One region of the Arthrobacter sp. JSM 101049 genome, then DNA from elsewhere that is predicted to be linked to it. Evidence: riboswitches for the same ligand, from Rfam matches in the RefSeq annotation. Region 1 holds a riboswitch; the other holds the start of a gene.
What was found. A riboswitch is a leader RNA that binds a small molecule or an ion and turns the genes downstream of it on or off. The one in region 1 is predicted to bind cyclic di-AMP.
Positions count from the first base shown of each region.

Region 2: it holds a riboswitch for cyclic di-AMP, as region 1 does, so the genes downstream of both, AB8M85_RS09050 (M23 family metallopeptidase) here and AB8M85_RS04340 (C40 family peptidase) in region 1, are expected to answer to the same signal.

Region 1 covers NZ_JBGFFC010000001.1:922,814-929,770, reverse strand. Annotated here, with positions in the region: gene AB8M85_RS04355 (cytochrome c biogenesis CcdA family protein) at 1-657, shown strand, start outside; gene AB8M85_RS04350 (multicopper oxidase family protein) at 687-2,222, shown strand; gene AB8M85_RS04345 (heavy metal translocating P-type ATPase) at 2,341-4,470, opposite strand; cyclic di-AMP (ydaO/yuaA leader) riboswitch at 4,668-4,846, shown strand; gene AB8M85_RS04340 (C40 family peptidase) at 4,853-5,809, shown strand; gene AB8M85_RS04335 (GDCCVxC domain-containing (seleno)protein) at 6,047-6,247, opposite strand; gene AB8M85_RS04330 (cation diffusion facilitator family transporter) at 6,408-6,957, opposite strand, start outside.
Region 2 covers NZ_JBGFFC010000002.1:824,799-831,755, forward strand. Annotated here, with positions in the region: gene AB8M85_RS09040 (HNH endonuclease) at 1-45, opposite strand, end outside; gene AB8M85_RS09045 (C40 family peptidase) at 261-1,136, opposite strand; cyclic di-AMP (ydaO/yuaA leader) riboswitch at 1,143-1,336, opposite strand; gene AB8M85_RS09050 (M23 family metallopeptidase) at 1,454-2,353, opposite strand; cyclic di-AMP (ydaO/yuaA leader) riboswitch at 2,402-2,578, opposite strand; gene AB8M85_RS09055 (metal-dependent transcriptional regulator) at 2,684-3,379, opposite strand; gene serC (phosphoserine transaminase) at 3,560-4,681, shown strand; gene AB8M85_RS09065 (DUF3027 domain-containing protein) at 4,794-5,417, opposite strand; gene AB8M85_RS09070 (cold-shock protein) at 5,420-5,803, opposite strand; gene AB8M85_RS09075 (hypothetical protein) at 6,001-6,228, shown strand; gene AB8M85_RS09080 (response regulator transcription factor) at 6,316-6,957, shown strand, end outside.

The DNA.
Region 1 (6,957 bases):
CTGTCCCCGTGCATCCTGCCCCTGGTCCCGGGCTACCTGGGCTACGTCTCCGGGCTCTCCGAGGCCGGGCGGCCCGGGAGCCGCCGCCGGATGCTCACCGGTGTCGGCCTGTTCATCCTGGGTTTCGCGCTCGTGTTCACCTTCTACGGTGCCGCCTTCGGCCTCATCGGCGGCTGGCTGCTGCGCTGGCAGGACCTGCTCATCCGGGGCCTGGGCATCTTCGTCATCGCCATGGGGCTGGTCCTGGTGGGCCTCTTCCCGGCGCTGCAACGGACGGTGAAGCCGTCCTTCAAGCCCAGGGCCGGGATTGCCGGGGCACCTGTGCTGGGAATCGTGTTCGGCCTCGGCTGGACACCCTGCATGGGCCCCACCCTCAGCGCCGTGCTGGCTTTGAGTACCAGCACCGGACAAGCAGGCCGCGGCGCGCTGCTGGGCTTCCTCTACTGCCTGGGGTTGGGGATCCCGTTCCTGCTCGTGGCACTGGGCCTTGAGCGGGTGAGCCGGGCATTGGGCTTCGTCCGGCGCCACATACGCGCCTTCAACATCGCCGGCGGGTCCCTGCTTGTCCTCGTCGGCGTGCTCATGGCCACCGGCACCTGGACGCACTGGATCTACCAGCTCCAGAACCTCTCAGGGACCTTCACCACTCCCGTATAGAACCCCCACGACACCAAGGAAACCCCTCCGTGCAAAACCAACTGAACCGCCGCTCGTTCCTGGGGCTCTCGGTCGCGACCGCCGCCGCGGCTGCCCTGGCCGCCTGCACCCCCGCCAAACCGACAGCCGCCCCGCCGGCCCGGATCCTGCCCACAGACCCGCTGGTCGCCCAGGCCGAAGCCGCACGGGCATCCACCGGCACGACCATCACCAAGAAGCTCGCCCCCGGACCGTTATCCACCACCATTGCCGGCAAGAAGGCCAACACCTGGGGGTACGACGGTTCTCTCGTCGCGCCGACCCTGCGCGGCAAGGCCGGGGACCGGCTCGAGGTCAGAGTCGACAACCAGCTCGATGAACCCACAACCATCCACTGGCACGGGGTGGCCCTGCGCAACAACGCCGACGGCGTCCCGGGCCTCACCCAGAAGGCCATCGCGGCCGGCAGCGACTACGACTACGCCTTCACCCTCCCGCACCCGGGGACCTACTGGTACCACTCCCACGTGGAAATGCAGCGCGAACGCGCCCTCTACGGGGCCCTGGTCATCGAGGACCCGAAGGAGACCCTGGAATACGACAAGGACTGGGTCATCGTCCTGGACGACTGGCTCGACGGGATCACCGCCACCCCCGAAAAGGTCCTCAAGGAGGTCTCGAAGGGCATGGGCGACATGGGGACAATGGGCGGGATGGACCACGGGGGCGGAGGAGGCCCCATGAAGATGGGCAACACGCTCATGGGTGCCACCAGCGATTTCCTCGGCGGGGACGCCGGGGACATCGCCTATCCGCTGCACCTCTTCAACGGACGCGGCCCCGGCGGCCCGGAGACCTTGGAGGCCAAGGCCGGGGACCGGATCCGGCTGCGCATCATCAATGCCGCCGGGGACACCGCCTACCGGATCGGCATCCCCGGCCAGCGGCTGACCCTGACCCACACCGACGGCTTCCCGATCAAGCACGAGGACATCGACGCCGTCGTCCTGGGCATGGGCGAGCGCATCGACGCCATCCTGGTCGTGGAGGACGGCTATACGCCGCTGCTGGCACTGGCCGAGGGCAAGGGGCAAATGGCCTACGGGCTGGTCTCCACCGGCACCGGCACCCCACCTGCCCCGGCGAGGCTCCCCTCGGAGCTGGCCGGCCGGGTGGTGGACGGCGGACAACTTACCGCGGATCCATCGGTGAAGCTGGACGCGAGGTCACCGGATAGGACGCACGAGGTGCGCCTGACCGGGGGGATGGCGAAGTACGACTGGGGCATCAACGGCCACCGCTACGACATGGCCGACCCCTACGCCAACGCCTTCGACGTCACCGCCGGGGAACGGGTGGAGGTGAAGTTCGTGAACGAGACCGAGATGTGGCACCCGATGCACATCCACGGCCACACCTTCCAGGTCGGCAATGTCGGAGCGCGCAAGGACACCGTCATCGTCCGCCCCGGGCACACCCTGACGGTCTACTTCGATGCCGACAACCCCGGGCAGTGGCTCATGCACTGCCACAACGCCTACCACGCCGAACGCGGCATGATGGGGGTCTTCTCCTACGTCAAGTAGCCCATTCAAATGGGAATAGACGCGGGGCCCCGTGGACATGTGACGGGAGCACCCACCAGGGCCCTGGGCCCGTGGGTGCTCCCATCGGTTCCTGCTGCCCGTGTGGGGCCGGCAACGCCTACACAGTGGCCGGTTCCCGCTCCGGGGACGGTGACCGGCGCAGGGCCTCGGCCGTGCTGGCTCCGGGGGCCAGGTCCAGGCGGCGTAGCAGCTGCGCGTTCAGGGCGACCACGACGGTGGAAGCCGACATCAACAGGGCACCGACCGCCATGGGCATCACGAAACCGACTGGGGCCAGGACGCCGGCCGCCAGCGGAACGGAGACCAGGTTGTAGCCGGCCGCCCACCACAGGTTCTGCTTCATCTTGCGGTAGCTGGCACGGGAGAGCTCGATGACCGAAAGCACCGAACGGGGATCATCGCTGGCCAGGATCACCCCCGCCGAGGCGATGGCCACGTCCGTACCAGCCCCGATGGCAATGCCGACATCGGCCCGGGCCAACGCGGGGGCGTCGTTGACACCGTCGCCGACCATCGCGACCTTGCGGCCTTCGCGCTGCAGCTCGGCGACCTTCTCCTCCTTGTTCTCCGGGCGCACCCCGGCGAACACGCGGTCGATGCCCAACTCGCCGGCCACGGAGCGGGCCACGGCCTCGGCGTCGCCGGTGATCATGACCACCTCGATATCCAGTGCATGCAGGGCCCGGACCGCTTCGCGTGATTCCGGGCGGACCTCATCGGCCAGGCCCAGCGCGCCGATCACCGCACCGTCCCTGAGCACGTGAAGGATGATCGCCCCCTCGGCCTTCCATCCCTCGGTCTCGGGCAAAGGGGCTGCCCCGTGTTGTTCGAGCATGCCGGGGCCGCCGACGCTGATCCTGGAGCCGCCGACGTCCGCGTCCACGCCCAGCGCCGTGGAGGCCTTGAAATCCGTTGCCGTCCGGGGTTCGATTCCGCGGTCCCTGGCCGCGGCGACGATCGCCTTGGCCAGCGGGTGCTCGCTGTCGGCCTCAGCGGCAGCGGCAACGGCCAGGACCTCCCGCTCGTCTTCGCCCTCGGCCGGCAGGGCCTTGGACAGGACGGGCTCGCCCCGGGTCAGGGTACCGGTCTTGTCGAAGAGGACCGAGGTCACGGTGCGCATGCTCTCCAGGGCGAGGCGGTCCTTGACCAGGACGCCACCGCGGGCGGCACGTTCGGTGGCGATGGAGACCACCAGGGGGATCGCCAGACCCAGTGCGTGGGGGCAGGCGATGACCAGGACGGTGATCGTCAGGATGACGGCATCATCCGGGAAGCCCAGCAGACCCCAGACGACCGCCGTGATGACGGCCGCCCCGAGCGCGAACCAGAACAGCCAGCCGGCCGCGGTGTCGGCGATGCGCTGGGCCCGTGATGAGGAGCCCTGGGCCTCGGTGACCAGACGCTGGATCCCCGCCAACGCGGTATCGTCGCCGATGGCGGTGATCTCCACGCGCAGCGCGGTGTCCGTGGCCACCGTACCGGCCACCACCTGATCGCCCGGTCCCCGCCGGACCGGGCGGGACTCACCAGTGATCATCGACTCGTCGACGTCGGCAGTGCCTTCGACCACGCGGCCGTCGGCGGGTACGCGGCCCCCGGGACGGACAATGACCACATCCCCGACCACGAGGTCGGCGGGGGCAATGGGGACCGCCTGGCCGTCGACGAGCTTTTCCGCCTCGTCGGGCAGCAGGGCCGCCAGCGAATCCAGGGCGGAGGACGTCTGTGCCAGGGAGCGCATCTCGATCCAGTGGCCCAACAGCATGATGACGATCAACAGGGCCAGTTCCCACCAGAAGTCCAGGCCGTGGTCCAGCAGGCCCAGATGGGCACCCCAGGAAGCCAGGAACGCCACGGTGATCGCCAGGGCGATCAACAACATCATCCCCGGCTTGCGGTCCTTGAGTTCGCCGGCCGCGCCGGTCAGGAACGGCTTGCCGCCCCACACGTACATGATGGTGCCCAGAATCGGGGAGATCCACAAGATCCAGGGCGCCTGGGACAGCTGGTAGCCGATGATCGAGGCGAACATGGTACTGAACCCGACCACCGGTACGGCGATGACCAGCATGATCCAGAACAAGCGGCGGAACTGGCCCACGTGGTCCCCGTGCCCGTGGTGGCCGCCATGGCCCTGCCCGCTGTGATCCATGGGCGCGTGGTCGTCATGGCCCGCGGGTCCGGCCTGCGTGTCGACGTGGCCGTGGTGCCTTCCTTCTGTTTCCATGCCCCCAAGATATACCCCCCGGGGGTATACATCAAGACCTGGTGCCCAATCCCACCATCGCCCGGTCCGCGCCAAGCCTGCGGCCGTCGTGACACGTCCTACATCAATCCGTAACCATTTCGTGACTTTTACAGTTCTTTCATGTAAATTCGTCTGCGTGCCGGGCTTCCTATGAGCCCGGCACACCCAAGTGGATTGCCGAGCACTGCCACCACTTCGGGTCCGTTCGCGAAGCTTCTGGCAGTGGCGGGGGAACCAAATCCGGGCCCACCGGGCCCTTGGGGTTAAGCGCCTCGCGCTGCCTTGTCAGCGCGGGACGCCGAGTGGCTCCCACTCGAACCCGACAGCTAACCCCGCAGGCATTGGGAGAGGTAACCAACACATGACCAAGCGACACCTGGGCCGCCACCGCGCCGCGCCCGTCCGCAGCAACCCCTTGGGCTCTATCTCCAAGGCAGTCTCCTCCAACGCCGGCTCAGTTGGCCGCCAGGCCGCAGTCATCGCCGCGGCCTCCGGCCTCGTGCTGACCCTCGGCGTTCCCGCCGAGGGCGCCCCGTCCGCCCGCGAAGCAGGCAAGGCCCCGGCAGCTGACATCCTGCGCACTTCCGTGGACTCCCCCGCCGCCGTCACCGTTGCGGACGCCAAGCCGCAAGAGCTGAAGCAGATCAAGGTATCCGTCGCCGACGTCAAGTCCACCGACGGATCGGCCCACCGCGCAGCATTGCGCAAGGCCGCAGCCGAACGCGAAGCAGCCCAGGATGCCGCTGAACGCCAAGCCGCCGCGGACCGCATAGACGCCCAGACGGAAGCCGCCGCATCTGCCGAGCGCGAGGAAGCAGCCGCAGGCGCTGCGATGACCCGCCAGAGCCGCCAGTCCTCAACGCCGGCGCCGTCGAGCACGAACGACAACGCCTCGTCGACCGGTACGGTCACCACGGCCTCCACTCCCGCTCCGGAGACGACCGAAACCAGCCCGACATCCAGCGCGGGCCTCTCGGGGATCGCGGGCATGGCCATGAGCTACGAGGGGACACCCTACGTGTGGGGCGGCAGCAGCCCCTCGGGCTGGGACTGCTCCGGTTTCATCCAGTACATCTACGGCAAGGCCGGCATCAGCCTGCCCCACAACACGACCGCCATCCGCACCAGTGGAAAGTTCGTGAAGACCTCCAACCCCAAGCCCGGCGACCTGGTCTACCAGAACGGCGGCAGCCACGCCGGTATCTACATCGGTGGCGGTAAGATCATCGGCGCACAGAACCCCTCCGTCGGCACCGTTGTCCGTCCAGCCGACAGCCCCTATGGGCCGTTGATGGGCTACTACACCTACGTAGGCTAGGGAAAACCGGGCAAGGGCCCGAGCCACTTTGAACTACTCCCCAGTTGTTGGACTCCATAATTCAGTTCCAGCAGCTGGGGAGCGCTTTTATGCGTTCAGATGGTTCGCTTTCGGGTAGAGGGCTTGTCCTACGCCGAAAAACAATGTGTCCGGGCCGGAATCAAGCACGCCGGGCCCTCCCGCGGTCCATCTTTTGCAACAGGTGGACGATACGTTACCGGTCGGCACCGCTTTTTCTTACGTGGACGAATCCTGCCTTGAGGGGCAAGGTACTGTCCCGTAGGAACAGAACACGCAGCAATCGCCGGCAACGGGCCGAATTCGCTTGGTGCAATTTGGGCACGCCCAGAAGAACTGGCAGGAATCGGAGGGCATCCGCAAGGATGCTTCGTACCCGCAAGCAGGACACGTCAACGTCGACGTCAGCTCAATCATCATTCCTTCCTTCCCATCAGGCGCAGCGCCTTTGGCGCAATTCTGGTCGGTGAACGCATCCGGGGCATCGCTTGCAAAGGAAGCAGGGATCCAGCCGGGTAGGATCGGGCGTGCCCGCCAGGCGCCAGCTGGCCATCGCGGCTGCTTCCGGTCCACGCCTGCGTCAGCAGCAACCCGCCTCGCCGGAAGACGATTCCCTGTCCCCGGATATGGCTGACATGGGCTGCGTGCATGCCTCCCCTATCCATGCCTCGAATCCTTCCCTGACCGCGAATACCGCGATGACAAAGCCGGCTACCGGATCGGCCCAGCTCCAGCCGAAGAGGCTGTTGAGCAGCAAGCCCGCCAGGACGGCAGCTGAAAGGTACGAGCAGATCAGGGTCTGCTTTGAATCGGCAATGGCCGAGGCCGATCCCAGTTCCCGTCCTGCGTGGCGTTCGAGGAGGCTGAGAAATGGCATCACCACGAGGCTCACGGCGGCCAGGGTGATGCCGACCGGGCTATGTTCGGCTTCCTTGAGCCCGATCAGCGTGAGGACGGCGCTGACACTGACATAGGCAGCGAGACCGAAAAAGGATACGGCAATCAGGCGCAGGGCCTTTTTCTCGCGGCTTTCAGGGTCGCGGGCTGCGAATTGCCAGGCAACAGCCGCAGCCGAAAGCACTTCCACGATGGAATCCAACCCGAAGCCGACCAGGGCGACCGAGGAAGCG
Region 2 (6,957 bases), on a different contig from region 1:
CACCGCCAGTGGCTCGTATCCTGCATTCAGTACCAGGGTTCGCATCCGCGTTCCTCGTCGTGGTGTCTCCCCCGGATGGCGGTCCAAACCGTCGCCCGGGGTGCCGTACAACGTCCGTCGGGCACCAGCCTAAGCCCGGGGGCCCCGCCATGGGGAACGCCGTGGGTGCCGGTTGTGGCGTGTCCGGCTCCGGACAAGGGGCGTTAAAGCAGCGAAGCCCCCACCCAAACGGGTGAGGACTCCACTAGGGGCTTGTTCGACTAGCCGGCGTACGTGTAGTAGCCGGTCAGCGGGCCGTACGGGCTGTTGGCCGGGCGCAGGACGGTGCCGACCGAGGGGTTCTGGGCCCCGATGATCTGGCCGCCGCCGATGTAGATGCCGACGTGGCTTCCGCCATTCTGGAACACCAGGTCGCCCGGCTTCGGGTTGGAGGTGCGAACGAACTTGCCGGAGGAGCGCAGCGCGGAGGTGCCGTGCGGCAGGCTGATGCCGTGCTGTGCGTAGACGTACTTCACGAAGCCGGAGCAATCCCAGCCGCCGGGGGTCGCGCCGCCGAAGACGTACGGGGAACCCTTGTATGCCATGGCCGTGGCGGCGATGCCGGACAGGCCGGCGCTCGGGGCCGAGGCGATCTTCTTCGGCTTTTCCGCAGAGGCCACGGTGGTGGTGCCCTGCGACGACGAGGCCTGGCGGCTCTCGCGGGTCATGGCGGCGCCGGCAGCGGCCTCCTGGGCGGCTTCGCGCTCGGCGGCAGCTTCCTGGGCGGCTTCGCGCTCGGCAGCGGCCTCGCGCTGTGCGGCGCGGTAGGCCGAGCCATCGGTGGACTCGATGTCGGCAACGGAGACAGTGACCGGAGCGGACTTGGAGGTCTTCTTCTCGGGGACCTTGACGGTCGCCGGGGTCGCCACGGAGGCGCGCAGCAGGTCGGCGGCCGGGGCCTTGTCGGCCTCACGGACTGCCGTGGCACCCTGGGCGGGAACGCCGAGCGTCAGGACGAGGCCGGAAGCGGCGGCGATGACGGCGGCCTGGCGGCCGACGGAACCTGCGTTGGAGGAAACAGCCTTGGAGATCGACTCCAACGGGTTGGTGCGAACAGGGGTGGCGCGGTGCCGGCCCAGAGCTTGACGCTTGGTCATAAATTGATTACCTCTCCCAATGCCTACGAGGTGAGCTGTCGGGTTCGAGTGGGAGTCACTCGGTGTCCTGTCCGGTGAGCCGGACCGGGACACTTAACCCCTAGGACCCTTGCGGATCCGGAATGTGGTTCCCCCGCTACTGCCAAGCGATTCTTTGCGAACGGACCTCGGGCAGTGGCAGTATTCGGCAATCTGCCCGAGTGCGCCCGACCCCTATGCGGTCTGGCACGACGACAACTTTATCTGAAATGTTTGTAAAAGTCACGTTCCGGTCACGAATCGGTTATTTCCCGATCACGGACCGTGATCGTGGGCCCCTAGAGCCACCCGGCGGGGTTCACGGCATCGCCATTGACCAGCACCTCGAAGTGCAGGTGGCAGCCGGTCGAGTTCCCGGTGGTTCCGCTCAGGGACACCACATCCCCGCGCTTGACCTGCTGCCCGACGGAGACCTTCAGGCTCGTGTTGTGGTTGTAGGTCGTCTCGAGCCCGTTGCCGTGGTCGATGCGCACGCGGTTGCCCGAGTGCCCGGCCCAGCCGGCCTGCACGACGGTGCCCGAGGCGGCCGCCTTGACAGGGGTTCCACAGGCGACGCCGTAATCCTGGCCGATGTGGACCTGGGCCCCTTCGCCGGTCGGATTCGCCCGGGCGCCGAACGGCGAGGTGATGCGGACGTGGTTGAGCGGCTGGGCCAGAACGCCATGCGTGTCGATGGTGCTGATGTCGCCACCGGAGGCCGACATCAGGTAGCTGAGCTGGTCGTCCTTGGTGAAGCTGCTGGTCACGGAGGCCTTCACCATCGAGAAGTCCTCGGTGGCCGGCACGGTGACGTCGGCGACACTGGCGGCGGACTGGTGGGCGACGCGTTCGGCGTCGCTTCCGCTCCCGGTCATCGTGGGGTAGGCAACGGCCAGGGCCAGTCCCGACACGGCCGCAACGGCGGCAAACCGGTGGCTCCACGCCAGGGCCGGGCGGCGGGGCGAGCCCTCGCTGGGGGCGTGACGGTGTGCGGCGGACCGGTCCGGGGCGGCGGCCAGCTCGGGGGCAGCCGCGGACTCGGGGACAAAGGCCAGCGCAGGAGCTTGCGGTTCCGCAGCGGTGGCGGCCACGGCATCCGCGGCCACGGGGGTCGCGGGCGGCGCATAGCGCATGCCGCCGGCGAATCGGCGCGCTACGTAGCAGGCGTCGTCGGTGTCCGCTGCGGGTGCGACGGCCATGCGAGCCATGGCGGCACGGCGGCCGGAACGCTTTTGCTCTGTCAAACGGTGACCTCTCATGGGCGCCGGCGGAGTTAGCTGTCGGATTCGGGCCGGTCAGGCCCGGCCGCCTGCAGTGGGACCTGCAGCGCGGCTTCACCCCGAGGCGTCCGGATGCCGGGATGCCCGGGCATGGCGGACCGCCGGAAAAATGGGTTCTCCACCCCTGCCTGACAAAAAACGAACGGACCCGTTCCGCAGGCAGGGCTAGGCGGTCGGAAGGGGTGAAGGGGACGAAGCCCCATCTGTTACCAGAGTACCGGAATCAGATACAAAGTAACAATCCCGTTATCAAATCTGGCGGGCGACAAACACGTGCGCACTGACCTCCACGGGCAGCTCCAGGGCCCCCTCGATCCCCTGCACCCGCACGACGACGTACTCGCCGGCGCGCTCCAGGGTGACCTGTGCACCCGGGCGGATTCCGCCGTCGTTCAGTTGGGCCAGCAGTTCCGGATCGACCTGGATCGCCTCGGCGAGGCGTTCGACGGCGACCGGGCCGGTGTTGCCATCGCGCAGTGCGGCATCCAGGTTCTGCACGCCGAGGGCGAATTCGTGGGCGGCCGGGCCCCCGAGGATCTCCAGGCCCGGGATCGGGTTGCCGTAGGGCGAATCGGAGGGCTTGCCCAGCAGATTGTAGAGGCGCTTCTCCACGCGCTCGCTCATGACGTGTTCCCAGCGGCAGGCCTCGTCGTGGACGTACTCCCATTCCAGCCCGATGACGTCGGCCAGTAGGCGCTCGGCCAGGCGGTGCTTGCGCATCACGGAGGTGGCCCGCTCGCGGCCGGCTGCCGTCAGCTCGAGGTGGCGGTCGGGGGTCACCACGACGAGTCCGTCACGTTCCATGCGGGCCACCGTCTGCGAGACGGTCGGTCCGGAGTGGTCCAACCGCTCGGCGATGCGCGCACGCAGGGCCGTGATTTCCTCTTCCTCGAGTTCCAGAATGGTCCTCAAGTACATTTCCGTGGTGTCGATCAGATCTGTCACTGCGTGGCACTCCTGTAGGGCGGGGCGTTTGATGGTGAACCCGTGACTCCAACTCTACCTGCGTTAACAATGCCGTCGGCTTTCGGCATTCCCCCCGTGCGTGCGCGAGCATGGAACCCGGGCGTTGCCTCCCCCGGAGCGCGTCCGCACGCAGAATCCACCCCATGGCAGGAGCAGAACTTGACCGATTCGCTGAGCATCCCCGCATCCCTTCTCCCGGCGGACGGTCGCTTCGGAGCCGGCCCCTCCAAGGTCCGCCCCGGGCAGTTGCGGGCCCTCGCCGCGGCCAACCCCGCGATCCTGGGCACCTCGCACCGCCAGGCACCGGTGAAGAACCTGGTCGGCAGCATCCGCGACGGGCTCTCCTCCTTCTTCTCCGCCCCCGACGGCTACGAAGTCGTCCTCGGCGTCGGCGGCTCCACCGCCTTCTGGGACGTGGCCACCTTCGGGCTGGTCGACCAGAAGGCCCAGCACCTCTCCTTTGGCGAATTCGGCTCCAAGTTCGCCAAGGCCACCGACAAGGCCCCCTTCCTGCAGGCCTCCTCGATCATCACCTCCGACCCGGGCACCCGGCCGGACGCCGACGCCGAGGCCGGCGTGGACGTCTACGCCTGGCCGCAGAACGAGACCTCCACCGGCGTGGCCGCCCCGGTGCGCCGCGTGGCCGGCGCCGACGAGGGCTCCCTGGTGCTGGTCGACGCCACCTCCGCCGCCGGCGGGCTGGCCGTGGACGTGGCCGAAACGGACGTGTACTACTTCGCCCCGCAGAAGAACTTCGCCTCCGACGGGGGCCTCTGGCTGGGCCTGTTCTCCCCCGCGGCGCTCGAACGCGCCGAACGCATCGGCGCCGGCGGCCGCTGGATCCCCGACTTCCTGGACCTGCGCACCGCGATCGACAACTCGCTGAAGAACCAGACCTACAACACCCCGGCGCTGTCGACGCTGGTGACCCTGAACGACCAGATCGAGTGGCTCAACGGCCAGGGCGGCCTGGACTGGGCGGCGGCCCGGACCGCCGATTCGGCCCAGCGCGTCTACTCCTGGGCCGAGGCCTCGCCGGTGGCCACCCCCTACGTGGTCAACGCCGACGAGCGCTCGAACGTCATCGCCACCATCGATTTCGACGACTCCGTCGATGCCGCCCACGTGGCCCAGGTCCTGCGGGCCAACGGCGTGGTCGACACTGAGCCGTACCGCAAGCTGGGGCGGAACCAGCTGCGCATCGCCACGTTCGTGGCGATCGAGCCGGACGACGTCAGCGCGTTGACCGCCTGCATCGACTACGTGCTGGAGAACCTCTAGCAACACCAAACGCAACGGGCCGCGGCGCCCCCACCTGGCGTGGGGTGCGCCGCGGCCCGTGGTGCGTTGCGGGTCGGCGTGCGGGGTCGGCCGCTGGGCCTGGTTTGCGGGGCTACCGGCGGCGGCGGCGGGAGCGGCTGCGCCGGGGCGCGGCCTCGGCCGCCTGTTCGGCGTCCACCAGTTCCGCGTCGTCCTCGACGACTTCGTCCGGCTCATCGGGGCTGGCAGCGGTATCGACGGTCTCGACGTCGGTGCCGGCTTCGGCGGCGGGGGCCTCGGAACCCGCGTCTGCGGCGGCATCGGCGCGGGTGGGGGCACCGTCGTCGTGCGTTGCCTCGGATGTTTCCGGGGACGGGTCCTGCGTCGGCTTCGCCGATTCGGTGCCGTCCGCAGCGGCGGCCTCGGCAGCCTGCTGGGCTTCGCGTTCCTCGGGACGCACACGGTCTGCCCAGGGAACCCAATCGGGCGCGAGCAGGGCGCCGTCACCTGGCAGCAGGCCAGTCTCGCACACGGTGGGGACCTTGCCGCGCGGGACGCGTGCCAGGGTCACGTACCAGTTCCATCCGGCGTAGCCTGCCAGCTTGGCCTCGAACCGGTGGGTGAGCACGCGGTCCGCATCGGCGGTGGCCCCCAGGTGCGCGCCGACCTGGCTGGCGTCCACGGTCCCGAGCAGCGTGCTGCGGGCCAGGTCGATCCCCGCGCCGAGGACTGCGTCGAGTTTCGGTGCCCGGGCCATGATCAGGCGTCCAGGTCGTCGGCGACGCGGCGCAGGACGGCTGCGATCTTGGTGGCGTGGGCCTTCTCCGGGTAACGGCCCTTGCGCAGGCCGTTGGAGACGCTGTCGAGCACCTTGATGAGGTCCTCGATCAGCACGGCGGTCTCCTCCGCGGGCTTGCGCTTGGCGCGCACGACCGACGGGGCGGCGTCGACGATGCGGGCCGACAGCGCCTGGGCGCCCTTGCGGCCCTGGGCGATGCCGAACTCCATCCGGGTGCCGGCGCGGACCTCGGAGGTCCCCTCGGGCAGCGCCGAGGCATGCAGGTACACCTCCTGCCCGTCGTCGGCCACCAGGAACCCGAAGCCCTTCGAGGCCTCAAACCACTTCACTTTGCCGAAAGGCACTGCACTTACCTCAGTTCTCGCGTACCGGCGGCGCCGGGCCCGGTGGCCGCGCCGCGTGTGGATTCCCGGCCCGCCCCCGTACCGGCTGCGTCTGCGCGCGGGTACGGTCGGGCCGGGGAAGTCTATTCCCCTAGGGTACGGCATGGGCGCGATGCCACGGACTTTGTGCGCCGTCACGACGCTGATATTTTGACGGGGTGAATACCGCCGAAGCCCCTGCCACCGTCCAGCACGTCGTCACCGTCCTGGCCGCCACGCTCGCGGTGGTCTCGATCCTGTCGTTGGCGTTCGTGCTGGTGCAGTACATGGCCGGGGCCACCCCGTTCACCGCCCTGGTGGCGGTGGGCCTGTACGGGTTGCCGGTCGCGTTCCTGCTGTTGATCGCCCTGCTGCTCCTGCGCATCCGGACGCGCCGCCACAGCTGAGCCACCCCGCCGCACAGTCCCCCGGAGCGCATCCTCGCACAGCCGACACCCAGCGGACTCCCAGACTTTGCACGCACAATGGCTGGCATGACTGACAAACCAGCGGAAGCCCGGCTCCTGGTCGTCGACGACGAGCCCAACATCCGCGAACTGCTGTCCACCTCCCTGCGCTTTGCCGGGTTCGACGTCGTCGCCGCCGCCAATGGGCGGGAGGCGTTGGCCGCCGTCGAAAAGGAACTTCCCGACCTGGCCGTCCTGGACGTCATGCTGCCGGACATGGACGGGTTCACCGTCACCCGCAAGCTCCGGGCCGCAGGACGCCACTTTCCCGTGCTGTTCCTCACCGCCCGCGACGGGACCGAGGACAAGGTCCAGGGCCTGACCGTCGGCGGGGACGACTACGTCACCAAACCCTTCAGCCTCGACGAGGTCGTGGCCCGCATCCGTGCCGTGCTGCGCCGGACCCAGCCGCTCGACGAGGACGACGCCGTCATCCGCGTCGACGACCTGGAACTCGACGACGATGCGCACGAGGTTCGGCGGGCGGGCGAGATCGTCGACTTGTCCCCCACGGAGTTCAAGCTGCTGCGCTACCTGATGATGAACCCGAACCGGGTGCTGTCCAAGGCGCAGATCCTCGACCATGTCTGGGAGTACGACTTCAACGGGGACGCCTCGATCGTGGAGTCCTACATCTCCTACCTGCGGCGGAAGATCGATGCCCGCGAG